DNA from 3 places in the Rossellomorea sp. DA94 genome. Region 1 is predicted to be linked to each of the others. Evidence: riboswitches for the same ligand, from Rfam matches in the RefSeq annotation. Region 1 holds a riboswitch; each other region holds the start of a gene.
What was found. A riboswitch is a leader RNA that binds a small molecule or an ion and turns the genes downstream of it on or off. The one in region 1 is predicted to bind cobalamin.
Positions count from the first base shown of each region.

Region 2: it holds a riboswitch for cobalamin, as region 1 does, so the genes downstream of both, P8596_RS08695 (ribonucleoside-diphosphate reductase subunit alpha) here and P8596_RS06625 (acyl-CoA thioesterase) in region 1, are expected to answer to the same signal.
Region 3: it holds a riboswitch for cobalamin, as region 1 does, so the genes downstream of both, P8596_RS13100 (ABC transporter substrate-binding protein) here and P8596_RS06625 (acyl-CoA thioesterase) in region 1, are expected to answer to the same signal.

Region 1 is NZ_CP122397.1:1,255,869-1,266,289, reverse strand. Features, by position in the region: gene ade (adenine deaminase) at 1-933, shown strand, start outside; gene P8596_RS06640 (flotillin family protein) at 1,097-2,611, opposite strand; gene P8596_RS06635 (DUF1761 domain-containing protein) at 2,789-3,157, opposite strand; gene P8596_RS06630 (AraC family transcriptional regulator) at 3,171-4,103, opposite strand; cobalamin riboswitch at 4,236-4,426, shown strand; gene P8596_RS06625 (acyl-CoA thioesterase) at 4,579-5,052, shown strand; gene P8596_RS06620 (SLC13 family permease) at 5,109-6,470, opposite strand; gene P8596_RS06615 (tripartite tricarboxylate transporter permease) at 6,681-8,195, opposite strand; gene P8596_RS06610 (tripartite tricarboxylate transporter TctB family protein) at 8,208-8,654, opposite strand; gene P8596_RS06605 (tripartite tricarboxylate transporter substrate binding protein) at 8,724-9,698, opposite strand; gene P8596_RS06600 (response regulator) at 9,952-10,421, opposite strand, start outside.
Region 2 is NZ_CP122397.1:1,645,658-1,656,078, forward strand. Features, by position in the region: gene P8596_RS08660 (3-hydroxyacyl-CoA dehydrogenase) at 1-73, shown strand, start outside; gene P8596_RS08665 (acyl-CoA dehydrogenase family protein) at 155-1,300, shown strand; gene P8596_RS08670 (thiolase family protein) at 1,315-2,469, shown strand; gene P8596_RS08675 (MurR/RpiR family transcriptional regulator) at 2,514-3,368, opposite strand; gene gndA (NADP-dependent phosphogluconate dehydrogenase) at 3,532-4,944, shown strand; gene P8596_RS08685 (hypothetical protein) at 4,984-5,145, opposite strand; gene P8596_RS08690 (SurA N-terminal domain-containing protein) at 5,267-6,037, opposite strand; cobalamin riboswitch at 7,238-7,417, shown strand; gene P8596_RS08695 (ribonucleoside-diphosphate reductase subunit alpha) at 7,563-9,800, shown strand; gene P8596_RS08700 (ribonucleotide-diphosphate reductase subunit beta) at 9,816-10,421, shown strand, end outside.
Region 3 is NZ_CP122397.1:2,517,088-2,527,508, reverse strand. Features, by position in the region: gene P8596_RS13120 (C45 family autoproteolytic acyltransferase/hydrolase) at 1-56, shown strand, start outside; gene P8596_RS13115 (glycosyltransferase family 2 protein) at 237-1,352, opposite strand; gene P8596_RS13110 (hypothetical protein) at 1,447-1,599, opposite strand; gene msrA (peptide-methionine (S)-S-oxide reductase MsrA) at 1,653-2,183, opposite strand; cobalamin riboswitch at 2,403-2,601, shown strand; gene P8596_RS13100 (ABC transporter substrate-binding protein) at 2,737-3,702, shown strand; gene P8596_RS13095 (FecCD family ABC transporter permease) at 3,665-4,723, shown strand; gene P8596_RS13090 (adenosylcobinamide amidohydrolase) at 4,720-6,171, shown strand; gene P8596_RS13085 (bifunctional adenosylcobinamide kinase/adenosylcobinamide-phosphate guanylyltransferase) at 6,208-6,762, shown strand; gene cobS (adenosylcobinamide-GDP ribazoletransferase) at 6,759-7,547, shown strand; gene P8596_RS23905 (histidine phosphatase family protein) at 7,505-8,134, shown strand; gene P8596_RS13075 (bifunctional adenosylcobinamide kinase/adenosylcobinamide-phosphate guanylyltransferase) at 8,086-8,514, shown strand; gene P8596_RS13070 (cob(I)yrinic acid a,c-diamide adenosyltransferase) at 8,529-9,116, shown strand; gene P8596_RS13065 (ECF transporter S component) at 9,109-9,594, shown strand; gene P8596_RS13060 (ATP-binding protein) at 9,591-10,319, shown strand.

The sequences.
Region 1 (10,421 bases):
GATGATAAACATCTGGATGACTTAATCGAAGAAGGCAGTATCGATCATAATATACGGTTAGCCATCGGGGAAGGCCTTGATCCACTATTGGCGATTGCCATGGCGTCCCTGCATGCCGCCGAATGTTACGGCCTACATCAAAAAGGAGCCGTTGCACCTGGCTATGAAGCGGATTTCGTCATGTTTGAGAACCTTGAAACAGTGACCATAGCTGATGTGTTCAAAGCTGGAAAAGCGGTAGCTAAGGATGGGAAGTACATTGGAAATACAATGGTCAAAACGGTTCCTGACCCATCCCTGACGTCAACCGTCCATATTCCTGATATCACTGAAGAAGATCTGAAAATCAAAATCGGAGCTGCTAAAAAAGCTAATATCATTGAAATTAATCCCAATCAGCTTCGAACCAATAAAAAAATCGAAACGGTACAAGTAGAAAACGGGAGCTTCAAAGCCTCCCCCATACATGATCACCTCAAAATCGTCGTCGTGGAAAGACATACCCACACAGGCAACATTGGATTGGGCATCGTCAAAGGCTTCGGACTGAAGGATGGAGCCATCGCCACCACCATAGCCCATGATTCCCATAACATTGTGGCAACGGGCACCAATGACGGGGATATCCTAATGGCTGTGAAGGCACTGGAAGAAATGAACGGCGGCCTTGTCATGGTGAAGGATGGACGGACCATTGCCTCCCTTCCTTTAGCCATATCAGGTTTAATGTTTGAAGGGGACTATGAAGTCGTTGCAAGGGGAATTCATCAGTTGAAGGATGCTTTCGTTGAAATGGGATTCTCCGGGGACTTTAATCCGTTCTTAACCCTCTCTTTCCTCACTCTGCCCGTGATCCCGGAATTGAAGCTGACGGACTTAGGATTGTTCGATGTCGGGGATTGCCGGCATATCGAGGTGAGTGTGGAAGGATGATACGCGGAGTTGGACGGTTTGGTTGTTTTTTGTTTGACTGTTGAATTCGGTGATGAGTTTGTCTGTTGAATTTCCCGCAGTTTTCAGCAGCTGACATCCACTTCCAACACTAAAAGGTGCCAGGCACAGAATCTTCATTCCGTGCCTGGCACCTTTTTTTATCTTATTTACTTCCCTGACCCGCTTCTTCAAACTCTTTTTCTTCCACCTCGTTCGAAGCTGCTGCTTCCTTTTCTCCTGACTCGGAAATAGCAGGCTGGTAATGCGTCGGTTGAGTCCTGTTTGCATACGACTTCAGTAATTCCCCAACATCGATGCCTGTCATTTCACGGAGTGGCTCCTGCATGTCAAGCATCGTTCTTGTGATGCTTTTACCAAAGGAAGGCACCCCTTGGCCATTACCTGAATCGATGATCTTGACTGAATCGATATTGTTCAGAGGCTGAGCGATCTTCTCTGCGAATACCGGCAGCATTTCGATGAGTTTCTCGGTGATGATGACATCTCCGTGTTTTTCCATGGCTTCTGCGAGGAGTTTACGGGATTCAGCTTCTGCTTTACCGCGTTCACGGATGACATCGGCTTCGGCCGACCCTTCTTCCCTGCGGATCTTCGCTTTGGCTTCCCCGTCGATTTCCGACTTACGTGCTTCCGCTTCCGCTTTACGGGTCGTTTCGTAATAATCTGCATCTGCTTTCGTTTTACGGACTTTCGATTCTTCCGCCTCAAGCTTAACTGCGCGCTCACGTTCAAGGAATTGAAGGGTCAGCTCTTCTTCTTTTACTTCCTTGGCAAGTTTCGCTTTTTCAAGCTCATAGGACTGTTCGGACTTCGCTCTTGCGCGTTCGGTTTCTTCTTTGAAAGCAGCATCTTTGATGTCTTTTTCCTTTTTCGATTCTGCAATCGTGATTTGGCGTTTGTATTCTTCTTCTTTCGCTTCCTGGTCGGTTTGGGCACGGTGGATACGCGTTTCACGTTCTGTGTTCGCCTCAGCGATTTCAGCTTGTTTCCTCACCTCAGCGATACGCGGACGACCAAGATTTTCTAAGTATCCATTTTGTTCGTCAGCATCCCTTATGTCCGTCAAACCGAGTGACGTGATTTTGAAGCCCATCAGATCAAGCTGTTTCTGGGCGATTTCCGACACATCGGCATTGAATTTTTCACGGTTGCTGTTTATGTCTTCCACGGTCATTTTTGAAAGAATCGCGCGGAGGTTACTTCCCAGCACCTCGATGATTTCATCTTCAATTTCTTTTTGATCCTTACCGAGGAACTGCTCGGCGTAGTTTGCGATCCCGTTCAAGGTATCGGCAACCTTCACCATGGCCACGGCATCGGCCACGATCGGCACTCCTCCATTTGTGTACACTCTTGGTGTCGATAGTTTCAATTGGAATGATGTAAGGTTAACAGGAGTGGACGTCTGGAAACGTCTTAATCTGTATCCCCCACCACGGATGATTTTCATGGAACGGCCTTCCTGGTCGGTGAAAATATTCGATTCCTTCTCAGGATCCCCCAGTTTCGGTCCGGTAATGATCAGTGCCTGGTTCGATTTCGCCGTACGATAGCGGAACCTCATCCAGAAGTAATAGGCGATCCCCACAATTGCTGCAATAACCAGAACAGGAATCAGGAAAACGAAAAATCCAATCACACTCAATGATCCTAGCATTCTGACAACCCCTCTCGACATTTTGTTTAAACCAGCATGTCTGATTTAATTTTAAATAAAAGTGCTAGCTACACTACTATATACGGAGCCCACCCTTAAAAAGTTTCAATAAATTAGGCGAATCTCCTATTTTTATATAAAAAAGCCTGAACCTGTAGAAGTTCAAGCTTTCATATGCTATAGAAATAAACCGTGCAATGCACCAAGCAAAGTGAAAACGATGAGATGGTCTCCGACAGCAATTAGAAACATCCGTTTAGTCATGAGTCCAAATAGTGTATTTTTAAAATAGACGATGGATATAAGAAATCCAACAAGTCCACCAATCAAGGCTCCTGAAGCAAAGCCGCCGGAATTCGTTGCATAAACGAGAACTCCCACCAGTGCTGAACTGATGAATGCCACCAAGACAGCCAAGACATATTTCACCGGTCCTGTTCTTTCCTGATCTTTTTTACCGAGTAAAAGTGAATAATAAATCCCGCCGTATATCATATAGAATACGGCACCAGCCATAAACGCAGACACATTAAAGTCTATTGTCATCCCTATTCCTCCATTAATTGGGTTCAATGGCCAGAGCGATCGCCTTTATACCGCATCTTATATCAAGCGATCCTTGTACACCCGTTACCTCAACTAGCTCCACCGGGTTCCCCAGATATCTAAAGCCGCTTTGTGGCAGCCAATAGCTATATAGTTCTGAGTAACATTCAATCAACATGCCCCTTTCTCCATAGTCGACAGGGTTTGGAAACTCATATATTACATGCTTACCTCCCGAAAAATGATTGACATCATCTCCCGATAAGCTTTGATCCTTAACTACCAGGCGGCATTCGTACCTGTTTTTATCTGGTGGAGTAATGTAAGGATTGCTCTTTGGGACTCCGAATAGTAGTGAATTTCCCTTCATCAGATTTCTTGCATTTCCCCAATGATAGAGATCTCGCCACGTGTCAGGGATTCCCTCTGTATAGGAGCCTGTATAATAACGGTTGATGGTAGTACACTCAGGTAACTCGGCAACCTTCACTTCAGTAAGATCCAGCCATTTAAATTCATTATAGGATTCTCTGCTTTGGATTGCTTTCGGATTTGTGCTGAATGTTTTAGATTTCTTGCTATTAACATATTCCCGTGGAAATCGTTCTAAATACGCACCCTCTCTCCAACGTTTCGGATTACTGTTGAAATACGCATTGAACGAATAGGTGAAATAAGATAACGATGCAAATCCATTTATCATAGCAACTTCTGTAACAGGGATGTCAGGCTCATATATCAGCATATGTGCCGCATTCTCAAGTCGGATCCGTTTTACATATCCGGCAGGGGTTTCACCGATGAACCCTTTAAACAAACGTTGGAAATGATAGGGTGAATAAGTAGATACTTTGGCGAGCTGTTCTAAAGATAAATCCTCTGTAAGATGTTGATCTATGTAATCAATTACTCTATTAATCAGTTTTTGCTGGTCACTGTAGGTCATGTCAATTCCTCACTTATCTTAATAAAAAAGCACGTCCATCATTCTATGATGAATAAAATGGTTGGAGCTCCCATTTTATCATAAATAGTCCTCATTCAATGGAAGTCTATGATAAAATTAAACCGTTCAACAATTTAATCATTGCTCATTGGTGGAAATGATTTCAGGTCATTTCCTTAAAAGGGAAGTTGGTGAAAATCCAACGCGGTCCCGCCACTGTAAAGCTGAGATTTCATATGTATCCACTGTTTCAATTTGAAATGGGAAGGAATTTGAAATCGGAGACGCTGAGCCAGGAGACCTGCCAATTGAGAAGAACACGAAAGTCCTACGGGAGATAGGAGGGTGTTGCGCAAATGAAACGTCACAAAGGAAATCATAGGTTCCTGGACGCTCGCTTGGAGTAACCGCATCTTCTTTTACAAAAGGAAGATGCTTTTTTATTTCGTCAAAAAGGAAGCAGGGAGATGAGAATATGGAACAAGCTTTTTCAGTGGAGCGTTCACGAACCGTACAGACAAGATTGGTACTGCCCCCGGATACCAATCATATGCAAACCATCTTTGGAGGGAAAGTTCTATCATATATTGATGAAATCGCTGCACTGTCAGCCATGAAGCATTCGAGTTCTGTGGTGGTCACGGCTTCGATCGATTCGGTCGATTTCCTGTCATCCGCAACTGTCGGGGATGCACTCAGCCTAGAGGCGATTGTAACTTCCACGGGAAGGACTTCGATGGAGGTGTACGTAAAAGTTTTCTCTTCGAATCTATTGACAGGTATCAAAACCTTGACGACGGAATCATTCCTTACCATGGTTGCGGTGGATGAAAACGGTAAGCCGAAACCGGTGCCGAAAGTGATACCGGAAACAGAAGAGGAGAAGAGATTGTTCAAATCAGCTGTTCTGAGGAAGGAACATCGAAAAAACCGGGCATTGATAAAATAAGTTTTTGGGTATGAACAGCACGCTGTTCATACCCTTTTTCAACAATAAATATTGTCTTACCAGTAAAAGAAAACCGAGCAGATGATGACGGCGATCCATGCTGCGGATGACCAAATTCCTGCCCGCATTAAATCCTTGTCGGTAAAATAACCGTATGAGTAGCTGATCAAGTGAACCGGGGACTGGGTGACGAGGAAAAAGCCCGGGACGCATGCCAGGAACACCGGCATGGCAATTTGCATGGGTGATAAACCCGGGATTGTGTGCCCGATTGTGATGCTGAGAGGGAGCATGATGGTCAAAAACCCCAGGATATTAACGAATACGATCCGAATAATACTCGTACATAAGATGAGGAGCAGGATGATCACCCAGAGTTGGCGGCCAGTAAGTATAGTATTCAACCCTTCTGCCATCCATTCAATCGTCCCTGTCTTGACCAGCATCCCCGATACCATCAGAGTGGAGGCAAAAAAGAGCATCAGATCCCAATCAATCGATTCCCGCGCTTCTTCCCACTTCCATACTCCCGCCAAAGGAATGACCGTCATACATGCACCCAGAAGGCCAACCTGAGGAATGGAATATCCATGCAGAGGCTGTGCAATCCACAGGATCAACGTTCCCCCGATGATACACATGATTTTCTTTTCATTGATGCCGACCGGCCCAAGTTCACCGATTCTTTTTTCGATCAATGCCAATAACAGCTTTCGGTCAATCTTCTCAGGGGGAAAGATCATTAAGAATATTCCCCACAATATCACGATAAAAAGCAGCACCGGTATTCCAAAAATCAGGAACCATCTTATATAATTCAGATCGCTTGAAACGTCGCTCAGGATCCCGAAAGCGTAAATAGTGGAACTGGCCCCAGTCGCGACAAACGCCCCTGAAATGGCAGCAAGATAGGCAACCCCTATAAACAGCGACTTGCCCAGATAATGGACATCCGCTATTTTTCGCAGACTTTTCATCAGGCTGTCGAGTACCGATGATAACAGGCTGCCCTTCCCTACATTCGACGGTATCAGGACAGACAGGACAGTCATGAGCAGAAACGAAATGAAAATCAACGCTTTCCCCGACCCTCCAGACAGCTTTAACGTATAAAGCGATACCCTGCTTGCCAGACCTGTTTTAATGAATGCAGCTGAGATAATGAATGTAGAAAACAAGAGCCAAACGATACCCGAACTGAAATAACTCAATGTCTGTTCATAACTGAAAAAATGAAACGAAATCAGCAGAATGAGTAGCAGCGAGCTGAATGCAAGTGGAAAGACTTTGCCGATCCAGAGGATCTGAATGATGATGAGTGCAGCGATAGCCTTCCATGTTTCATCCCACTCAAAAAATGGGAGAAAGAATAAGGCATATAATAGAAACGTGATAACCAGTAACAGTTGTTTTTTCATGACGATTACTCCCATCTTTCAATCAAAGGAAAAAGCCACCGGCGATGGGGTGACTTTTCCTTTTCATCAATAACTGTCAGTGAATGATCGTTGAATCCTGCTTATTACCTAGGGCATATCGGGCAGCTGAAGAACCGGCTGTTTCCCATAAACAGTCCCCGACATCAATCCTGACCCTTCAGAATAATTGTGATAAAATATCCCTCTTCCTTACATGTCTTTTGAAATAGGGTCGACAGGATTCTTCTCTTTCTTTTTAAATGCTTTGATCAGCAATGGATAAAACAGTGATAACAGCGTCAATATAGCCAAGGCGATGGCAATCGGTGTATCAAAGAAGATACCGAGGCTGCCATTTGACGAAAGAACGGCCATCCTGAAGTTCTGCTCCATATCTGCTCCTACGATCAATGCCAGAACAAGCGGGGCAATCGGAAAATCCATGACTTTCAGAAATAAACCGAATACTCCAAAAATTAATAACAGGAAGAAATCCACTGCACTGTAACTGAGCGTGTAGGTTCCGATAAATGCAAGAATCACAATGACCGGATACAACACTTTTGCAGGCGTATCCAGTATTTTCACTAACAGACCGACAAGCAGAATATTAATAATAACAAGGGCTATATTCCCGATAAACATACTATTGATCAGCGTCCATACCGTATTGGGATCATTCTCAAACAAAAGCGGTCCAGGTTTCATCCCAAGCATTACCAGGGCTCCAAGCATGACAGCAGTTGTCCCCGAACCTGGGATACCCATCGTCAACAGCGGGATCATCGCTCCGACAGAGGCTGCATTATTAGCAGATTCAGGTGCTGCAAGCCCTTCTACTGCACCCTTCCCGAATTCTTCAGGATGTTTGGAAATTTGCTTCTCTGTTGAGTAGCTGATCATGGATGCGATCGATCCCCCGGCTCCCGGAAGGACACCAACCACAAATCCAAGTGGTCCGCTTCTTAAAATCGGCCATAATGAGCGTTTCCACTGCTTTTTCGTAAACCAGATCTTACCGACTTTCTTTTTCTCTTTTTTCTCCTGATCGATCGTCAAATAATTGTAAAGAACTTCCCCGACTGCATATACACCGATGATCACGATTAGAAAATCGATTCCTTCACTTAAATGCGAGCTTCCGAAGGTGAATCGATAGACGCCGCTCTGAGTATCAATGCCCACCGTACTGAGCATCAGCCCAAGGAACATCGCGATGAAGCCCTTCACCATTTTCCCTACCGATAAAGCAACAATCGCCGAAAGAGTCAGCAGCATTAATAAAAAGTATTCAGCAGGACCGAATTTCAGGGCAAAGCTTGCCAGCGGCTCGGCAAGGAAGATAAATCCGATGACGGCCATCATCCCGCCGATGAAAGACGCGACTGCCGATATGGCCATGGCCTGTCCTGCCTCACCCTTCTGAGCCATCGGATACCCGTCGAATGTGGCAGCAATGGCTGAACCGTCACCTGGTGTATTTAATAGAATCGAACTCCTCGATCCCCCGTACATCGCCCCATAATAAATAGCAGCCATCAGGATGATGGCACTGACGGGCTCCATACCGAATGTAATCGGGATCAAGACAGCCACGGCAGTTGCCGGTCCGAGCCCGGGGAGCATGCCGACGATCGTCCCTAGAAATCCTCCGATGACAACCCACATAATATTGATTGGTTCCAACGCAGTTGTTAACCCCTGCATAAAATTGCTAAAATCCATCTAGTGCACCTCCTATGGAAGACTGACTCCTAATAAAACGCTAAATGCATACCATGATAGAAAAGAAAAGCTGATTGCCACTATCACATTCACAACATATTTCTTGGCGTTGACTGTAAATAGTAAAGCACCCAAAAATAAAATAGTAGAAAATAAGAATCCGATCCGTTCAAATATGAACGCATAAACAGCTCCGTATAAAACAGTCAGGGCAATCAATTTCGGCGTTCTCCCTTTCAGCAGAAGCTTGATATCTTCATTATGAACTTGAAGGCTCTTCCACTCCTGAAATAAGTAAACCGCACTGAATACCAGCATGAATACACTTAAACCGACAGGAAAATAGAGCGGACCGTTTGGATTCCCGAGATTTGCCTTGGGCAAATTGATGGATGCTATTAAAAAAAAGAAGCTTAAAAGAATTAAAAAAATCGGCATCCCGAGTTTGATTGCTCTCATGCACTTCAACCTCCTTTGAGAGAGTAGACCGGTGGGAGACACTCATTCGTCTCCCAACCGTCACTTACTTTAATTTTTCAACCCGGAGTTTTCCACTAAATCGGAATATAATTTTTCCTGTTCCTTCATGAATTCCTTCGTTTCCTTGCTGTCTTTATAAAAATCATCCCAGTCATTGTTTTCAAGCATCTTCTTCCATTCATCCGTTTTGACCATTTCGCCGATCTTATCATCCCAATAGGCGATTTCATCTTCTGTCATATCACCAGGTCCCATGATGCCTCTCCAGTGAGGGAACACCATGTCCACTCCTTCTTCCGTCCAGGTTGGAACGTCATCCAGCCCTTCAAGCCTTTTTTCAGAAGATACCGCAAGAATTTTAAGCTTCCCTGCCAAGTATTGCTCTTTCACTTCTGAAAGGGAAGTCGTCACTGCATCCACATGTCCCCCGAGCAGCGCCGTCACGACGTCGCCGCCTTCATAGACAAGAAAGTCAAGATTAGTAGGATCGATCCCCTTCTCACTTGCGGCCTGTACAATCGACAGGTGGTCATCATTCCCGAGACCAGGACCGACCCCTATTTTAATTGATTTAGGGTCTTTCTTCATTTGTTCAAGCAATTCATTTGCCGTTTCATACTTTGAATCCACAGGGACTGTAAGAGCTTGCCACTCTGTTGCCAGTGTCGCAATCGGCGTGAATTGTTCGTAGGATAGATCGCTTTGTCCCAATAATTTATTTGTCAGTACCAGACTTGAATTAATTGCAAGATGATGGGCATCCTTCTTCTCAAGATACTTCCATCCCGCTTCTCCGCCTCCGCCCGGTTTGTTGATGACATTGATGTTTTTATCCACAATGTCGTTGTCACGCAAAACCTTCTGGACAGAACGGGCTGTTAAATCCCAGCCTCCGCCTGGAGAAGCTGGTGCAATGATTTCAATATTCTTTGACGGAAATTCCTTATCTCCCGAAGCAGAGCTGGAACAAGCTGTCATCAATGCCATTACACAAATAATCAATACGAAGCCAAACCTTTTCATTTTTTCTGCACCCCTTTTATCTTGTTTGTACTCACCGTAAACATCCCCTGTAAAAAAGGTGAAATACGTTAATTTAATCCTAGTTGCCAAATGAGGCTATGTAAACGTTTCCAAAATATTATGTTTTAAAAAACTTGTGGGGATTTTGTTCATTTTGTTCACAGGTCTCCTGCCTTCTGCAAATAAAGAAGTCTGCCACATCGATGTAAGTGATCACTTACATCGATGTGGCAGACACAATCTCTCCCGGAAACTATTTCACTGCATTCTCACTTCCAATTTTGTATCTTCTTTCGGGACGTCCGACGATCCCATAGACATGCTCGACAGTGGCATCTTTTATCCCCACCAGATATTCTAGATATCTCCGTGCGGTTGTCCGGGATGCCCCCATCTTTTCGCCGACTCTTTCCGAGGTGATCCCTTCTTTTTCCTCTTGCAGGATGGATGTCACTTTATGAAGAGTCAAATAATCGATGCCAGGCGGAAGATCGTATCTTTTTTCAGCAGCTTTCTTTTTTTCCTTCCCAAAGAATTGATCCAAGATCTGCTGATTGACCTCTTCAGCAGAATCAAGCATCACTTTTTTCTGGAGATAAGACGTGATGGCTTCGTGGAATTTCTCCAGTGTCACCGGTTTGATCAAATAATGTTCGACACCGTACCGGAGTGCCTTTTCTAAAAAAGCCTTATCTTTCGCAGCCGTGATCATGATGATATCAA
Region 2 (10,421 bases), 390 kb from region 1:
CATACTCGAAAACCCGATGTTGAATGGTGAGACGATACGCCTGGACGGAGCCATCAGGCTGCAGCCTAAATAACCAGTGAGTGAATGCATGTTCATTCATTCATCAATGAAAGCGCTATCTTTTAGACGCCAATACGAAATGAGGGAGAGACGTATGAAACATCCTTATTTAACCGAAGAACACAGTATATTTCGTCTGGCTCTGAGGAAGTTTCTACAAAAGGAAGCTTATCCTTTTTATGAGGAGTGGGAGAATAATCGGATGGTTCCGAGATCTTTCTGGGAGAAGATGGGGGAGCAAGGGTTTCTTTGCCCGGACATTGAAGAGGAATATGGGGGAAGCGGGGTCGATTGGGGCTTTTCGGTCATCATTAATGAAGAATTGGAAAGAGTGGGTTCCGGTTTGATTGGAATAGGGCTTCATAATGATATCGTCGTTCCTTATATCTCAGAGTACGGGACAATACAACAGAAAAAGAAGTGGCTTCCTTTATGTGCGAGTGGAAAGATGATCACAGCCATTGCCATGACAGAGCCGGGGACAGGTTCTGATTTAGCCGCCATCAAAACGACAGCTGAGTCAGACGGGGACCATTATATTGTGAACGGGCAAAAGACTTTTATCACAAATGGTATTCATGGAGATCTGGTGATTGTTGCGGTTAAAACGGATCTCCACAGTAAACCGCCTTATAAAGGTGTCAGCCTGTTGGCGATTGAAAGGGATACTCCAGGGTTTTCCAGGGGGCGGAAGCTTGATAAGATCGGATTACACTGTCAGGATACAGCCGAACTCATTTTTGAAGATTGTAAGGTACCGAAAGAAAACCTGATCGGAGAGGAAGGCAGTGGCTTTCACTATTTGATGAATAAGCTGCAACAGGAACGGCTTATTGTGGCGATCGCAGCCCAAACGGCTTCGGAAGAAATGTTTTCCCTTACGATGGAATACGTGAAGAGCCGTCAAGCCTTTGGAAGGCCCGTCAGTCAATTTCAGAATACCCAATTCAAGTTGGCAGAAATGGCCACTGATATTGAAATGGGCAGAGCTTTTTTGGATGGGTTGATAGCCGAGCATATGCATGGAAAGGACGTAGTGACAAAGGTATCCATGGCCAAGTATAAGCTGACAGAAATGGCCCGTCACATTGCCACAGAATGCATGCAGCTTCACGGTGGATATGGCTATATGGAAGAATATCCGATCGCCAGACGATATCGGGATATACCGGTTGCAAGCATTTATGCCGGTACAAATGAAATCATGAAAGTGATCATTGCGAAGAATCTGGGGTTATAGAAAGGGAGAGTGGGATGAGAGAAGTTGTCATTGTTGAAGGGATCCGTTCTGCGGTTGGAAGAAGAAAGGGATCGTTGATGGGGATGAGACCTGACGATTTGGCAGGAGAGATACTTAAAGGATTGGTAGAGAAGTCGGGTGTTGATCCGGGTTGTATCGACGATGTCATTCTTGGATGTGTCACTCAGTCTGGAGAACAGGCAGGAGATATTGCCAGGGTGGCTGCCCTAATAGCGGATTTTCCGATTGAAGTGCCCGGCACAACCATTGACCGTCAATGTGGATCGAGTCAGCAGGCCGTGCATTTTGCATCACAAGCCATCCTCTCCGGGGATATGGATGTCGTCATTGCAGGTGGGGTGGAGAACATGACCAGAACGCCGATCGGATCTAATTATCAAGGTGCAGATTTTAGTGAAAAGTTAACGGGAAAACATGAAATCATTCATCAGGGGTTATCAGCTGAACGAATTGCTGAAAAATATGGTTTTACCCGTAAAGAATTAGACCGGTTCTCCTATGATAGTCATCAGAAAGCTTTAAAGTCCCAGGAAGAAGGACGCTTCGATCGTGAAATTTATGGTGTGAAAGTACAAGGGGAAGACGGAAATCCATTCTTATTCACAAAAGATGAAGGACCAAGAAAAGAAACGTCACTCGAAATACTTGGGAAATTAAAACCTGCATTCAAAGAAGATGGCGTCATTCATGCTGGGAATGCCAGTCAAATCAGTGATGGCGCTGCAGCCCTTCTTCTTATGTCGAGGGAAAAAGCCGACGAATTGGGATTGAAAGCACGTTTTAAGATTCATACCCGTGTAGTGGTGGGATCTGATCCGACCCTGATGTTAACGGGGCCCATCCCTGCAACCAGGAAAGCCCTGCAAAAAGCGGGGCTGTCTGTCGAAGATATCGACATATTTGAAGTGAACGAAGCATTTGCCCCAGTAGCACTTGCATGGTTGAAGGAGATCGATGCGGATCCATCCAAGTTAAATCCGAACGGAGGGGCAATCGCCCTCGGCCATCCATTAGGGGCCAGTGGAGCAAGAATCATGGTGAGCATGATGCATGAGCTTGAACGCACGGGAGGAAGATACGGACTGCAAACCATGTGTGAAGGACACGGTATGGCCAATGCCACAATCATCGAGAGATTGGAAGTATAATCATTGAGAGGGACGGACCTTTAAAGGTCCGTCCCTCTCAATGATTATACTTTTTTAATGGAAATGGCATCGCGTATTTTTTGCAGGGAGGTTTTGGATAGGTCCTTCCGTTTTTTCATGATGTTCACATAAAGGGCATCTACAATGCTCAGCTGACTGATTCTTGACGCAAGGGCTTCCCCGCGGTATTCAGTTTCCTGTGAGACGGTGAATAACGGAATATCGATCCTGCTGCTCAAGGGAGACTTAGCAAAATGAGTGATGCCGATCGTGGTGACATGATTTTTCTTCGCAACCTCCAGCACTTCCAATAGATCTTTATTGGCCCCTGAATGGGAAATAAACACAATCACATCTTCTTCTGTCAGTTGAGAAGCGGATATCAGCTGCATGTGGGAGTCATTATAAGCGTTAGTGGTCATCCCGGTTCGGAGAAACTTATGATGGGCATCCATGGCAATGAATCCTGAACCGCCTGTACCATAAAATTCGATCCTCCTTGCACAAATCATCGCTTCAACGGCTTGCCGGAACGTGTCTTCTTTCATGATGCGCAATGAGTCTTCAAGGCTCCTCATATTGGACCGGAACACCTTCTGGGCGATGACCCCTTCAGTATCCTCTTCCTGGATGGTTTCATGGATATCCTTGATCGGTGCCACAAGATCAGAAGCCAGTGAAATCTTCATCGCCTGGTAGCCTTTGAAGCCTAATCGTTTGCAGAAGCGGAAGACGGTGGCATCTGCAATTCCGAGATCTTCTGCCACGCCACTGATGGTTGAATGGATAATTTTTTCAGGATTAGCAATAATAAAATCAGCAATCATCTTTTCTTTTTCACTGAACTGAGAGTAATGGGACCGGATTCGTGGAAAACAATGTTGAGCCTGCTCATCCATGATGGTAGAATACCTCCTATAAGACTTCTGTGAAAATAATTTTAACCTATTTTACGAAATAAAAAAATATTATTTCATAAAAATCCACCACGGAAATTTATTTCGTATTATAATAATAACGGTGAAGTAATCTATATAATCGTACTTGAAAGGAATGATCGTAATGACAAAACAACAAATAGGAGTAGTCGGCGTCGGAGTGATGGGAAAGAGCCTAGCCTTAAACTTTGAAAGCAGGGGCTATTCAGTTTCTATATATGATGTGTCGGATGAAAAGGTAAAAGAAGTACTGGACGAGCATCAAGGAAAGAAATTGGTTGGAACACATGATGTAAGTGAATTTGTTCAATCACTGGAAGTACCGCGTAAAATTCTCATCATGGTACCTGCCGGGAATATTACGGACAAAGCGATCGATTCATTGCTTCCTCATCTGGATAAAGGGGATATCCTCATTGACGGTGGGAACACCTACTTTGAAGATACCATCCGGCGTAATAAGGCCCTGGATGAGAAGGGAATCAACTTCATTGGTGCAGGAGTTTCCGGCGGAGAAGAGGGTGCGTTATACGGACCTGCCATTATGCCAAGCGGCCAGAAAGAAGCGTACGATTTAGTCGAGCCTTTCCTCACAGCCATCGCTGCAAAGGTAAAAGGAGATGCATGCAGTACATATATCGGCCCGGACGGATCCGGCCATTACGTGAAAATGGTTCATAACGGAATAGAATACAGTGATATGCAACTCATTTGTGAAGCGTATTACTTAATGAAGAATGTACTGGGGTTAAGTGCAACAGAACTTCATGAAATATTCAAAGAATGGAACGCCGGGGAGCTTGACAGCTATCTGATTGAAATTACAGCCGATATCTTCACGAAAGTGGATGAAGAAACAGGCAAGCCCCTTGTAGATGTCATTTTAGATACTGCCGGTCAAAAAGGGACAGGAAAATGGACGAGCATCAGTTCCCTTGAATTAGGAGTGCCGTTATCCATCATCACTGAATCCGTATTTGCCCGTTTTATTTCAGCCATGAAGGAAGAGCGTGTGAAGGCGAGCAAGATCCTGAGAGGACCTAAAAATAAAGAGTTTACAGGTAATAAACAGGAATTTATCGAAATGATCCGCAAGGCGTTGTACTTGAGCAAGATCTGTTCTTATGCACAAGGATTCGCACAGCTTCAATCGGCTTCGGATGAGTACAAGTGGGATCTTAAACCGGGTGAAATTTCCATGATCTTCAGAGGCGGTTGCATCATCCGTGCCGGCTTCCTGGGAGAAATCAAGAATGCCTATGATCGTGATCCCGGCTTAACGAATCTGCTCCTTGATCCATATTTTAAAGAGATTGTTGAAAATTATCAGGATGAAGCAAGGGAAGTAGTGGCAACAGCCATCAAGCTGGGCATTCCTGTACCGGGTCTCGCCAGTGCATTAGCTTACTATGACAGCTATCGTTCTGAGTCACTGCCGGCGAATCTGCTGCAAGCACAACGGGACTATTTCGGAGCCCATACGTATCAGCGTATAGACAAAGAAGGTACTTTCCATACAGATTGGTTAGCTGAATAATATAGAACCGCCCTGTGGGTCATCCACAGGGCGGTTTATTTATTCGTCTTTGGTATCGTGTTTTTTCTTTTCGTCACGCTGGTCCTTTTTTAGTTCGTCGATAGGGATGGGATCGACATTTTGTTCACTTTCATGCTGATCAAGGATACTTTCCTGATCCTGCTCGGCATTTTCCGGATTTTGATTCGTTCTTTTGGTCATGATGTACATCCTCCTTTAAATGATAGGTTCTTATACCATACCCCCGGCACAGGGAGAAAAACCTCCTATGGAAGATAGAAAAAAAGAAAGCCGCCATAAGAAGGCGGCTTTCTGACTTGTGTTAGATTTTTACATCAATTTTAGCGTTTTTCTTTAAATCTTCAACATGTTGAACAAGCTTTTCTTGCTTCTTCTGTTGTTCCAGCTGAGTCTTGATCTGTGGTTTTACATCTTCAAACTTCGGAGCATCCTTTGCTTGGTCCTGTCCTTGTTGACTTGCATATTGATCATAAAACTTCTTCATTTCATCTTCTGTTACTTCGTCGACTTTGATTTCTTTTTCAACGTAGTTGGTGTACTTAATATTTTCAGCAATCTGAGTTTTCAGCTCATCCATGGTAAATCCGGCTTTCTTCATGGCATCTTCGAATTGCTTTTCATCTTTATATTGCTTTTTCACTTCGTCGAGTTGCTTATTGATTTCATCATCCGTCGCTTTATAGCCTTTTTCCTCGGCCTGTTGCATAAGGAGTGTTTGACCGACTATGCTGTCGATGGTTTGATCTTTGATTTTTTTAACAGCATCTTTACTTGTCGGGTCCTGTCCCATTTGTTGATACTGCATCTGTGATTGAGTCAACACATTGTTGAAATCTTCACCTTTGATTTTTTCGTCGTTGACGATGGCGACGATCTTATCTTTTTCCACCTTTTGTTCATCCATTTTCTTTTGCATTTCTTCCATCTTTTTCGCTTGCTCTTCTTGAGCCTTTTTGTCAGAAGCCTCTGTTTTTGGTTTATCGTCAGCTTTTTGGCTCTCCTCATTCGAACCGCAAGCGGCTAATCCAATTGTTAATAATCCTACTAGTAAAGTCGTTAATAGTTTCTTCATAATAGACTCCTTTCAGAACTAAGGTGTGATTCTAAAAAAAATCACTTAATGGGCATTGTAAATGAAAAACCTGCAAAAAGAAAGTATTTAGGTTAAAATATATTGATTGTAATCTGGATGAAACACAGAGTATAAAGCATATTCTCCTTCCGTACATTGATATATAGGGAATACAATTACTACTAAAGTGATAAAGCAGGAGGAATATTACATAGATACGTTCAAAAAAAGAGGTTGTTTAAATCGAGTCTTTCTCCATTTAAACAACCTATCAAAAATATTGGGGACCAAAGAATACTGTCAAACAACCTTCTATTTGGATTATAGAGATGGTCTTCATATCCCTCAACCCACATATATGTAAACGTAGACGGACTACTGTCCGTTTGGAAGCACTATTCCATCATCTTCTTTCCTTTTCAGGGAAAATAATAATTATAAGCATAATCCAGACTAATTGTAGATAAGGTTTCGAAAATTTGAATTAGCGAGTAGTAGTTGATTTCCGCTGCAGGTGCTCGCTTTCCGCGGGGCGTGAGTTGAGCCTCCTCGGGCTTTTGCCCTGCGGGGTCTCAAGATCCAGCTACGGTGGCTAGCCCCTCGAGGTCATAAGCTAAATGGTCCAAGAAGTCACAAGGACGCCTTCTTAGCCCATTCATCTTATGCTTGTCGGGGCTGAGCAAGCCACCTCCGCTTTTCAAGCTTTCCCGCTATTCCCGTCGGAGTCGAGCACCTTCCGCTCCAATCAATACATTAAGATGGTCTTTTACCTTTTGTAATAATTGTATACCCCTTCAAATCCATTCAAAAGCGAAAACCACTGATTAATAAGAGAAATATATGCTATTTATTGTAGTAGGGTTTCGAAAATTTTTGAGCTCTGTCTCCAATAGCTTAAATAGAGGGTGAGGGGAACTGCGTAGACTCCTACGGAAAAACGGGCGTGTCGAGACCCCGGAAGCGAACTGTGCTGAGGAGGCTCGACCGAACGTCCGTGGAAAGCGAAGCAGTTCCCCTCACCCTAAAGCTCATCCTCGTTGACAGAGCTACAGAACTTAGTAATTGACTAATTTACACCAATCTCTGCGGAGAGAGCAAAAATAAAAATGAAAAGATTACTTGTAAATCTATTTTGAATCATATATGATAGTTAAGGACACAACATTTGGTGTCTGTTTTTATTTTAATAACTATATATTGATTATAACCTGTAAATAAGGTGTCTGATGAGACTTAAAAGGGAATCCGGTGAGAATCCGGAGCTGTCCCCGCAACTGTATGTGCTGACGAAATAAGGAACTGCCACTGTCGTATCGATGGGAAGGCCTTAGAGTAGGGTGAAGCGCGAGTCAGGAGACCTGCCTTATTTAACACGTGTTATCTTCTTCGGGAATTGGGAGGATAAAGCGAGGATTACAATAGGCGTCAGGTCTATTTATATCTCCGTATTGTTTAAAGCCCGTCCTTCCTGAAGGATGGGCTTTTTTTGACTCCTTCCCACATTAAGAAACGGGAGGAATGAATCATGACATTCACAATGGTAAAACAAAAAGAAGTGGAAGGGATTCTCCACAGCCTTAGCAGACAGTTTCCCAACCTGGATTTCACAGATTTCGATAAGAAAATCACCATGTATGCAAATCAGCAGGAGGAATGGACCAGTGAACAGCTTCATCATTTCATGATCCTGACAGCGATCGAACGTATCACCGCACTCGAACCGGATTGGACCTATGTGGCTGCATCCTTGTACATCAAGGATTTATATGAGGGCATATCATTTTCAAGGGGTAAATCAGAAGAGAATCTATCCGGCTCATTTTATGAAATGGTCAAAGAATTAACTGAAGCTCACCTTTATTCCCCGTCACTACTGGATTCATATAGCAAGGAAGAAGTGGATTACTTAGGTTCCATTCTGGATTTCGACAGGGATCAACTATTTACTTACATAGGGATCGTTACGCTGGCTGAGAGGTATTTAACAAAGTCCCATAATGGAAAAGTGCTGGAGCTTCCTCAAGAGCGATTTATGGTCATCAGTATGACGTTATGCATGAATGAGGAAAAGGAAAAAAGAATGTCATTGATTGAAGAAGCGTATTGGGCACTATCCAATCTGTATATGACCGTGGCAACCCCTACTTTTGCAAATGCAGGAAAAAGCCATGGCCAGCTATCCAGCTGTTTCATTGATACGGTTGAGGATGACTTAAGGAGCATTTATGACAGTAATACTGACGTTTCCACTCTTAGCAAGAATGGAGGGGGCCTTGGAATTTATTTAGGGAAGGTCCGCAGCAGGGGAAGTGATATAAAGGGCTTTAAAGGAGTGAGCTCCGGGGTCATACCGTGGATGAAACAACTGAATAATACGGCGGTATCCGTCGATCAACTGGGTCAGCGCCAAGGGGCGATCGCCGTTTATTTGGATGTATGGCATAAAGATATCTTCCCATTTTTGGATACGCGGTTGAACAATGGGGACGAAAGGCAGAGGACCCATGATCTTTTCACGGGAGTCTCCTTACCGGATCTGTTTATGGAACAGGTGGAGAAGAGGGAAGAGTGGTATTTATTCGACCCTCATGAAGTGAAAGGAGTCATGGGCTTTTCCCTTGAAGACTTCTATGACGAAACATCCGGTGCTGGTACTTTTCGTGAGAAGTACTGGGAATGTGTCGCTCACCCCACCCTTTCTCGGGAAGTGGTGCCTGCCATTGAAATCTTCAAGCGCATCATGATTTCTCAGCTCGAAACGGGGACTCCGTATATGTTTTACCGTGATACCGTTAACCGTATGAATGCCAATCCACATAAAGGGATGATCTATTGCAGTAACCTGTGTACCGAAATCGCTCAGAATATGAGTGCGACTGTGATGGAAGAAGAGGTGATACAAGATGGGAAGATCGTCACATATAAGTCTCCGGGAGATTATGTCGTTTGCAATCTCGCGTCCATTTCTTTAGCCAAGACCATCCTGGATGATGAGCTTGAGAGAGTGGTGGCGATAGGCGTAAGACTGCTGGATAATGTGATTGACTTAAATGACCTTCCCGTCCTGCAGGCCCAGATCACCAATCAGCGGTACAGGGGGATCGGATTAGGGACATTCGGATGGCATCATCTCCTTGCCCTGAAGGGATTGAAGTGGGAAAGCAGTCAGGCGGTGGACTATTGTGATTCCCTTTATGAAGAGATTGCTTATTACACGATAAACGCAAGCCATGAACTGGCAAAAGAAAAAGGAAGCTATCCTTATTTCGAGGATTCGGACTGGGCGACGGGAGAATATTTTCTGAAGCGGGACTATTCAAGTGAAAGATGGATTGAATTGAAGGATGGGATTAAAGACAAAGGGATCCGCAATGGGTACTTAATGGCGGTAGCCCCCAATTCCTCAACCTCGATCATTGCGGGGTCCTCTGCGAGCATCGATCCGATATTCAGGCTCCAGTATTCAGAAGAAAAGAAAGATTACAAGATTCCAGTGACCGCTCCCGATCTGTCTCCGCATACGACCTGGTATTACAAGACCGCTTATCAAGTGGATCAACATTGGAGTGTGGAACAGAACGAAAAGAGGCAGAGACATATCGATCAGGGGATTTCATTTAATCTGTATGTGCGTAATGACATCAAGGCTAAAGATTTACTGGATCTTCACCTGGACGCATGGAAGTCCGGATTGAAAACCACTTATTATGTAAGGTCTACGTCCGTATCCAATTTTGAAGAATGCGAAAGCTGTCATAGCTAGGGAGGAAGAGGGAAAATGGAAGAATTGAAACAGCGGGTACTGATTGACTCAATGGCCCCAAATAAATCGACGGGTATCGTAAACGGGAAAAGTTCCAATATATTAAACTGGGATGATGTGCGGTTTCCCTGGGCCTACCCAAAATATAAAAGAATGCTAGGGAATTTCTGGACTCCATTTGAAATCAATATGGCTAAAGATATCAAGCAGTTCCCTACTTTGCCTGAGAACGAGCAGGAATCCTTTCTTAAGATCATAGGTCTCCTGGCGCTTCTTGACAGCGTTCAAACCGACTATGCGGGTAAAGTGGCAGATTATCTGACGGATTCGAGCCTAAACGCCTTGATGATCATCCTGGCACAGCAAGAAGTCGTGCATAACCATTCCTACAGCTATGTGTTATCGAGCATTGTGTCGAAAAGAGAGCAAAATGAAGTGTTTGACTTTTGGAAGAACGATCCCATTCTGTTAAAAAGGAATGAATTTATCACAAATGGCTATAAAGGATTTGTGGAATCACCGACTGTTCAGAATCTATTAAAGTCAATCATTTATGATGTCATCCTGGAAGGATTATTCTTCTATTCAGGTTTTGCTTTTTTCTATCATTTAGCAAGAAAC
Region 3 (10,421 bases), 1.3 Mb from region 1:
CAGGGAAGTTCGATACAAATGAGCCGTTTTTATTTATGGAAGAAGTGACGGAATAAGGGGGAACCGAGCAAATCAAGGGATTAACGGCTTATCATTCGTGGAGGACTTCCTCGGTTCTTATTAATAAAATGCGCAAATTCATAGAAATGTATGTATGATTTGTAACATTCTCAAAAATGTGGTGACTTGGCAGGTGGTGCAGGTTTATATTTATGAAGTGATATTCACTAACAGGATCATTTCATCTTCTCGTTCTTTCCTTTCTCTATATATACATAACGATCTTTCCAAGTGGTCCTTTTCCTGAAAAAGGTATTCAAAAATGAATGAATAAAGGTCGCTAGGAAAAATAGGATGTGAACCGGAAATAATAATGTCTCGAACACGCTGAAATTACCGATCCTTCTCACTAAGAAATAGAAATAACCCCCTAATAGGATGTATTGGATGATAAATAAATAGGGATATTCCCAAATCATTTCCGGTGCGTGAATGACCAGCGTAATAAGCGAAGCCATCCACAAAGAAGAAAGCCCTAGGAGTAGGATGTTTGTCGACTTAGCTCCTGAAGCGAAGCTCTTTGACCACCCGTTGAATACATCACCTATTCCTTCCCCATACATCCTCATGGAAATGGCATTCCTGCCACTTACCGCTTCTACCGATTCCCCGCATTTCTTCGCCCATTGACTCAAGGCAAAATGTTCCACCATTTCCCCTTTGATGGCTTCATGACCTCCGACTCGCTCATAAACGGCCCTCGAACATAAGAAAAATTGCCCGAAACCGCCTGAAGGCGTGCACAACCATGAAAAGAGATGGGTGATACTGGTTGAGGCAAACACCATTAAATGAAACAGCATGGAGAATGTTTCATGAAAGGATTCCATTTTATGAAACGGATGAATGGTCAATACTCCTTGACATTGTTGCATTTTATACGTTTCGCATATCTTTAACAGACCTGCTTGTTCGAGCCAGGTATCACTATCCACAAACAATAGGAATTCTCCTTTAGACTCTTTCGCTCCATTCCAGCATGCCCATGATTTTCCGTTCCATCCATTAGGCAAAGGGGGTGCATCAATTACAATTGCACCCTCGTTTAAGGCAATAGCCTTCGTTTGATCTGTTGATCCATCATTCACAACAATGACTTCCAATGGCTGTATGAACTGCATCCGAATACTGGATAAAAGCCTCTCGATCGTCTTTTCTTCATTTCTTGCAGGAATGATGATGGAACATTTCTTGACCAGATAACTATTCCGTACATGAACGGAATTCTTCACTGTCGGAATTCTCGTAAAAAGGAAAATGGTAAAGCCCAATGCGACAATCCAGAAATACATTTGTTTTCACCTTCTTTGACAAAATTCTGCTGTATCGCCATTCTAACCATAATATTTACCCATGATACGCATAGCGCGTTTTTTAGCTAATGTCTCATTGGGATGGATGGGGATCGACGGTATCTGAGTTATTTGCGTTTTCTTCCTTCTCATCAGGATAAGGGTCAAAGAAATTAACTACTTTTCCCGGTCCAGAGAATCCTATCACTTGTTCTTTATCATCTTTCGCCTTGTCGGATTTCTTCATAAAAAAACTCCTTTCTAGCCATTAGTTTGGCGAAAGAAGTTTTTTTCATGCCACTATTTGTTTTTCCAATGTCCATCTATGAATTCATCGCGCCCTGACTTTGCGCGATCTTGTTTGTATTCCTCCGGATTCGTTTTGTAGAACTTTTGATGATACTCTTCTGCCGGATAAAAGGTTGAGGCAGGAAGGACTTTGGTGACGATCGGCTTCTTGAATCGCCCGCTTCCTTCTATCGTGTTTTTTGAATCCTCAGCCAATTGTTTCTGGTGTTCATTGTGATAGAAGATAGCTGTTCGATACTGTTCACCGCGATCGTGGAATTGACCCCCGTCATCAGTCGGGTCAATCTGAGGCCAGTATAACTCCAATAGCCTTTCATAAGGAAACAGAGCGGGATCATAGGTGATCTGAACCACTTCATAATGGCCGCTGCCACCGGCTTTAATATCCTCATATGAAGGATTCTCAAGATGACCTCCAGAATATCCCGATACGACATCAATAATCCCCGGAAGCTCATCGAACGGCTTTACCATGCACCAAAAACATCCGCCTGCAAAAGTAGCGACTTCTCTATCATTCATTTAGCAAACCTCCTGTACCATATGTACTCCTCTAAAGCAGTAAAGCAATAGCTTGAACAGATTCTACCATGAAAGCTTAAAAGGAACAATCAAAATAGCTTGTCTGCTTCAGCTGTGCCGACTTTACGATTAATCGTTTTCTACAATTTTCAACAAATTCATTAAAATTCATTTCCTAACGGATGGAATTTGTGTATAATTCCTTTGTACGGAACAATTTCATACGTTACGAAATCAGGTGAAGTGTAAGATGTGAATCTTCTTAGCTTCTTAATAGGGAAGTTGGTGTAAATCCAACGCGGTCCCGCCACTGTAAATGGTAGTGAGCTGAACATTTACCACTGTGCAAACAAGCACGGGAAGGTATCAGCAAACTATGACCATGAGCCAGGAGACCTGCCTGATTTTAAGCGCACCAATTCTACGCGGATAGAAAGGTGTAATATGCATGGTTCACTTGAATATAAACCTATATGCATCTTACACAACATCTCTAGTCCACTGGAGATGTTTTTTTGTCTGTCAAAATGTTAATCAACAGGGGGAAAAAGAAATGAAACACACAGTAAAAGCCTTACTTGCATTGTTGGTAGCCATCGGATTCCTGACAGCATGCGGAACGAATGACGGGGAACAAACGAAGAAAAAGGAAACAGCAGAAGTAAACCAAAATGAATCCGGATATCCTTTATCATTGACTGACGCACTTGATAATAAAGTCACCCTGGAAGAACAACCTAAACATATCGTTTCGTTAATTCCCAGTAATACGGAGATTTTATTCGAGCTTGGGCTCAATAAGGAAATCGTCGGAGTGTCAGACTTTGATAACTTCCCGAAAGAAGCCGCCGATAAAGAGAAGATCGGTGGAATGGAGTTTAACGTAGAGAAAATCGTCAGCTTAGAGCCGGACCTGGTCCTGGCCCATGAATCCACAGCAAAGTCAGCAGAAGAAGGTTTGAATCAACTGAAAGATGCAGGGGTGAACGTATTCATCGTTCAAGACGCTAAAAGCTTTGAAGAAGTATATAACACAATTCAGGACATCGGGACACTAGTCGGTAAAAAAGGTCAGGCAGATTCCGTTGTTTCTGAAATGAAATCAGATTTAAAATCCATCCAGGAAAAAGCAAGTGAAGTAACGGAAAAGAAAAGAGTCTATGTGGAAGTTTCCCCTTCCCCTGACATTTATTCAACAGGTAAGAACACGTTCATCGATCAAATGCTATCTATGGTCAATGCTGAAAATGTCATGAGCGATCAGGAAGGCTGGGTACAGGTGAACCAGGAAGCGGTCATCTCGTCTAACCCTGATTCAATCATCACTACATATGGTTATTACAGTGAAAATCCGAAAGAACAGATAATGGGAAGAAAAGGATGGGAAGATGTAACGGCAGTTAAGAATGGGGATGTTCACGATGTCCATTCTGATTTAGTCACACGGACAGGTCCAAGATTGGTTGAAGGAGTAGAGGAAATTGCAAAGTCGATCTATCCAGAGGTATTTGCAGAATAAGATAGGGATCACATACGGATTGGCAGGGCTATTTATACTCACGGCGGTGCTTGCAGGTGTTTCGATCGGTACAATAGCCATTCCACCGATGGATATCCTATACATCGTCGGTTATAAGTGGTTCGGTTTTCAAATGCCTGATACGGTTAATCCCATGTTTGTGAACATCGTCTATACGATCCGGCTTCCAAGAGTATTGTTGGCTTTATTGGTCGGCAGCTCCTTAGCCATTGCCGGAGCTTCTTTTCAAGGGCTGTTACGCAATCCTCTGGCTGATCCCTACACATTGGGAGTGTCATCAGGTGCATCGGTCGGGGCGGTCATCACATTGTTTTTTCATTGGAGCATCCCTTTCATCGGGAAGTTTACGCTTCCCTTTTTCAGTATTGTTTGTTCGATCATCACCGTATTTCTCGTATTATGGTTCGCACAAAAGGTTGAAAGGACCATGAAGGTCGAAACCATTATACTGACAGGAATCATCTTCAGCTCGTTTCTGGGCTCGGTGATTTCCTTGATGATCGCACTCACAGGTGAGGAACTGAGGCAGATCATCGGCTGGCTTCTTGGAAGTGTATCCATGAGAGGGTGGGATTACATTGCGATCATCTTGCCTTTCTTCCTTATTGGGGTGGTGTTGCTCCTACTGAACAGCAAGGAATTGAACGGCATGAGCTTCGGGGAGGAACAGGCCCGTCATATCGGTATCTCGGTTCAAAAAAGGAAGCTGATCATTTTGATTGCCGGAAGCATCCTGACGGGGGCAGCAGTGGCCGTGTCCGGAACGATCGGATTTGTCGGCCTTGTGGTTCCTCATTTTCTACGAAGAATGATCGGACATGATCATAAGCATCTCCTTCCCCTATCAATCCTTGTAGGAGGAGGGTTCCTTGTTCTCGCCGACCTGCTTTCCAGAACGATCATCGCTCCGACCGAACTTCCGATTGGAGTGATCACCGCCTTGATCGGCGCACCGATGTTTGCTTATATTCTTTTAAAGAAAAGGGGTCTTTCATCATGATCGATGTAAACGGGGTGTCAGTAGGATACGGCGATCAAAAGATCGTGGAAGACATGAATTTTCATATTGACAAGGGAGAGTTCTTTGGAATACTTGGCCCAAATGGAAGTGGTAAAACGACGTTACTGAAAGCCATGACGGGTCTCCTTCCTTTAATGGATGGAGTGATTACCTTGAAAGGGAAGCCGCTTCATCAGTTTTCTTCGAGAGAATTGGCTACCCATGTCGCGGTATTGCCCCAGATATCGACTGAAGCATTTTCGTATCAAGTGAGGGAGACGGTGATGCTTGGAAGATATGCTCACCAGAAAGGTTTCTTTAAGGGTACGACCGACCGGGACAAAGAGATGGTGGACAAAGTGATGGAGCAGACGGGAATTTCTGCGTTTCAGAACCGATACCTGCATGAATTGTCAGGTGGTGAGCGACAACGGGTGTTCCTGGCACAGGCTCTAGCCCAGGAACCTCACATCCTCCTTCTGGATGAGCCCACTAATCATCTTGATCTTTCCTACCAGAAGTCCCTATTGGATTTGATTAAAAGTCAAACAGATCAGGGGACATTAACGGTCGTGGCCATTTTTCACGATTTGAATTTAGCTAGCCTATACTGTGACCGTTTACTCTTACTGGACCAGGGCACAACGAAACTTCTCCATCATCCGGAAGAAGTGTTGAAAGAAGAACATATCGAAGAAGTCTATCAAACAAAGGTCCAGAAACAGGCTCATCCTTTGGTGGCCAAACCTCAAATGGTAATCGTGCCTGAAGGATCCCTCACTGAAAACCTGCTATTAGATGAAAGGTATATGACATTGAACGAAGATTGCATCCTTTATTCTGCCCCTTTCCCGTTGAAGTGTATGTCCTCGGGTATTATCGGAGCGGGAATTGGTTGGTACTCTCACTTCATGAACCGACGGGTACCCGTTGATTATGACTGCCGGGATTACAAACAAGATATGAAGGAGTTTCTCATTACGAAAGAACTGGATCCGTCTTTATCTGTCGGTATGATGACGGCTCTCGATTTGTCTAACATGATATGTGAGCGTTTTGAGATGATGGGGAAATCGGTTTTCGTCATCGTGACCGCCGGTGTCGGAAATGCCATGGATGTATCAACGAGCTTTCAATATGATATTGATTCTAAACCGGGTACGATCAATACCTGGGTTTTCATTAATGGGAATTTATCTGATGAGGCCTATATCGAAGCCCTCGTCACTTCCACGGAGGCAAAGGTAAAAGCACTGAATGATATGGAAGTAAGGGACAAAAGAAACGGAAACCTTGCAACCGGAACGCCTACAGACAGCATTCTGATTGCTTCCAGTCAAAAAGGGGAGCTCGAACCATTTGCAGGACCGATCACTCCGATAGGTAAGTTGATCGGCAAAGGAGTATATGAAGTAACAAAAAAAGCCATCCAACGTTATATGGGTTAAAAAGAGGGCTTTCATCGTAAGGAGGCACATTTTCGCATGGGAAGACTTTTTTTTATAACCGGAGGGGTTAGATGCGGGAAAAGTTCCTATGCAGAAAAGCTTGCATCGGAACTGAAAACATCGAATGAGATCTTGATCTATCTTGCGTGTGGAGTGAGTACGGACCGGGAAATGGAAAACAGGATTTTAAAACACCGACTGGATCGCCGATCTTCTCATGAAAAGTGGACGACCATTGAAAGGCCACTGGCTATCGGTGATATCGTCGATACTATACCATCCAATGCCATTGTTCTATTAGATTGTCTCACGACTCTCCTGACAAACGAATTGTTCAATGGGGATATGGAGGGCGGAAGGTATGTAGAGGATAGTATCTATGAATCTGTCATTCAATTAGCAGATAGAGTAAAAGCATTACTTGTTGTAAGTAATGAATTATTTCATGATATTCCACCGAAAACAGACGAAATACTCCAATTCCAAAGGACGCTGGGAAGATTACATAGAAGATTGGTGGAGAAGTCGTATATAGCGATCGATATGATGGTTGGAATCCCGGTTATGAAGAAAGGGATTTCAATGAAATGAGATTAGTAAAGAGTCTACTCCTTAATATACAGTTTTTTACAGTACTTCCAGTACGAAAAGAATTCTCGCTTGGAAAAAGTGAAATGAGATGGATGGTACGCACATTTCCTTTATTGGGTTTATTGATCGGAATGTTTCTCTCAAGTGGTTATGTGTTACTGGCATCCTTTACACCCATGAGCTCATTGGCATTATCATTTTATATTTGGGTGATGCCTATTCTCCTTACCGGTGGAATTCATTTGGACGGTTATATGGATGCAAGCGACGCCTACTTTTCCTACCGGGATCTAAAGAAGCGTTTAGAGATCATGAAAGACCCCCGTATCGGTGCATTTGGTACCCTATCTCTAGTGGTATTGCTCTCCTCCCGCTTTTTATTTATATATGAATCCGTCCGCTATTCTGATACTGCTACGATTTGTTTGGTTCTGCTGTCGATCCCCATTTTCAGCCGTATCGTCATGGGAGTGAGTCTCATTCTTATCCCCGCTGCCCATAAATCCGGTATGGGGTATAGCTTCAGTAAAGATACGAAATGGAACGATGTTTTGTGGATGCTGGCCTCTTTGATAGGGATCGTAGTGGCAGGCGTCCTCCTGAATAGCCTTTTTCTTTATGCTGCCTTCACAATTGTAACGGCCGGATTTTGCCTGTTTGTTCACTCGAAAAGCATAAAGTGGTTTGGAGGCATGACTGGTGACACAGTCGGATCAAGTGTAGAAGGGGTGGAGTCGATTTTATGGATGACTATATGGCTATTGCTTTTATTCGACATGGTTTAACAGATGCAAATGAGAGAGGGAAATACATCGGTTGGTCAAACCCGAGCTTATCACGAAAAGGAATCGATAAGCTTAAACAGATAAAGCGATCCTACAAGCCATATGAGGGATGTTTTTCAAGCGACCTAAACCGATGTTTGGAGACCTCGCATTTTTTGTTTCCTGAAGCCTCTATCATTTCATCTCCTCTGTTAAGAGAATTACATTTTGGAAAATGGGAAGGCTTGACCTACGAGGATTTGAAGGGAAATGAAGAGTATCAGTATTGGTTAACCGATCCCTCTAAATCTCCTCCAGGAGGGGAAGGGATACATCAATTTATAAAACGAGTCGAAGTTGCCTGGGAGCAAATCAAAGGACAAATCGATTCACTTAATGGGGATCGGTACTCAGTCATAACCCATGGTGGAGTCATTCGGCACCTGTTAACTTCTCTATCCCCCAAAAGTGATCATAGATCTTTTTGGGATTGGGAGGTCTTCCACGGAAACGGATACGAATTGGGTTGGAAAACAGAAGAGGATTGGAGGGACCAGAATTGTACTTCATTACGGGAGGTTCCTTTAATGGCAAGGGCCAATGGGTAAGAAAGCATCTTGGTTTGAAGAGAAGCGACACAGAATGGGTCCGGTTATTTACAGAAGGTTTGGAAGAAGTCCATCCATCAAAGCCCATCCTCGTGTTGGAGGGGCTTGAGTATGCCGTTCGATCTGCCCTTTTACGTGGAAACCGTTACGTTAGGAAAGAATTCTTCCAACGGATGGAGGAGTTGAAGAAGTGGGAAGAAGAATATCCAGAACGAAAAGTGATCTGGATCGGATCAGAAATAGGGAAAGGAATTGTACCTATCGATCACATTTCAAGGGAATGGAGAGATGTGACGGGATGGGTTTATCAGGACCTTGCCCAAAAGTCGCATAAGGTATGGCTTGTTTGGTATGGCATGGCTACATCAATAAAAGGGTAAGGGAGGAAATAATAATGCAACTATACACAAGAACAGGAGACAAAGGACAGACAAGTTTAATCGGGGGTAGGGTCGATAAGGACGATATCAGGGTGGAAGCATACGGGACACTAGATGAAGTCAATAGTTTCGTTGGTCAGGCTATTTGTGAATTAAATCATGAGCGCTTTGACGATATCGTAAAGGACTTAGTTACAATTCAGCATGAACTCTTTGACTGCGGGGGAGATTTATCCAATGTCTCAAAAAAGAGAGGGAGCAAGCTTCAAATGGATTCCGTCCTCGCTTTGGAAGAAAAAATAGACGATTTGGTCAGAGAAGCTCCACCTCTTGAAAAATTCATACTGCCGGGTGGTGTAAAAGCTTCTGCGAGTATTCATATTGCACGGACCGTTGCGAGAAGGGCAGAGAGATGCATGGTTACCCTTTCAAAGGCAGACCCCGACTTTCCGGTAGTTTCGTTGCAATACATCAATCGATTATCAGACTACTTCTTTGCTCTGGCACGCGTGATCAATCACAGAAGCAGTGTCAAAGACGTTGAATACCTCCGCAGTGCCAACGTATTCTCTACACGTAAAATTCAGAAACACAATGAGTAGTAGTTTAAAGTCCATTTTGTTACTATCATTGTTTTTGGCTTTTGCTGCCATTGGAGGAATGGTGAAGATTCCGGCGATCATCGGGACCATTGCCCTTGACAGTATGCCGGCATTATTAATCGCTTCTTTATACAATGGAAGGAAGGGAGCGCTGGTGGCAGGGGGAGGACATATACTTTCAAGCCTGTATGCAGGTTTCCCCCTCGGTCCGCTCCATTTTCTCATTGCCGTGGAAATGGCTCTCCTTGTCTGGCTTTTCGGCTATGTATTTTCATGTGGGCATCGTGTATTGGCAGCTGCGCTTTTTCTGGTAGGGAATGGTGTATTGGCAGCTTTGCCCTTTGTTTTTATCCTGAGTCCTTCTTTTTACATCACAATCGTTCCTTCTTTATTAGTAGGGAGCTTCATCAATTTAACAATGGCTCACTTTCTTTATCCTCCTCTAGCTTCCAGATTACCAAGGGGTGAATTAGAATGATTGGAAATCGAGATGCGCTGTCCATCTCCATCACTGATAAAGATGAACTGATCATTGCCTCTGACTGCAGCGGTGGGATCGGACATAAGCCCGATGACGCCGTGCAGGTTGATTCTGAAATGGTGGGATATTTCGGTTTTCGAGTCGCGGTGATGGAATGTTTATCAGCCGGTGCCCGCCTCATGGCCGTTCAATTAATGAACTTCACAGGAGATAGCGAGTGGGAGGGGTATGCCTCGGGAGTGCGGATGGGTTTGAAGGAACTTGATATGGAGGATATTCCCCTGACGGGAAGTTCAGAATCCAATTTCAACCTAAACCAGTCTGCACTCGGTGTAACCTGTATCGGTATGAGAAGGAAGGAGCGGCACTTTCTTCCCAAAAAAGATCTTTCATATGCTCTTATCGGCATTCCTTTAGTGGGGAAAGAAGTATTAGTACACAGATCATCCATAGCCCCATTGAGTCTGTTTCATACATGCAATCACCATCCTTCCATAATCGATATTTTACCTGTAGGTTCAAAAGGTGTGCGTCATGAACTGTCTCTGCTTATTGGGAAACCGTTGAAAAGGGGAGATGTAGACTCCACGCAAGACTTGGATAAATCAAGCGGGCCCGCCACTTCATTTATCATTTCGTACAACAAGGAAGAAGAACAGAATATAAGGAAACTTACCGGTGGACATTTCCAATCTTTGACCTTATTTGACGGGAACAATTAAATACTTTTATAGATATTTGTGGTAAACTATATTCTCGGGGTGGACCGGTATGGAGAAAAGTGTTAGTTTATCCAGTATTCTGTGATTGTCAATTTCAATTGC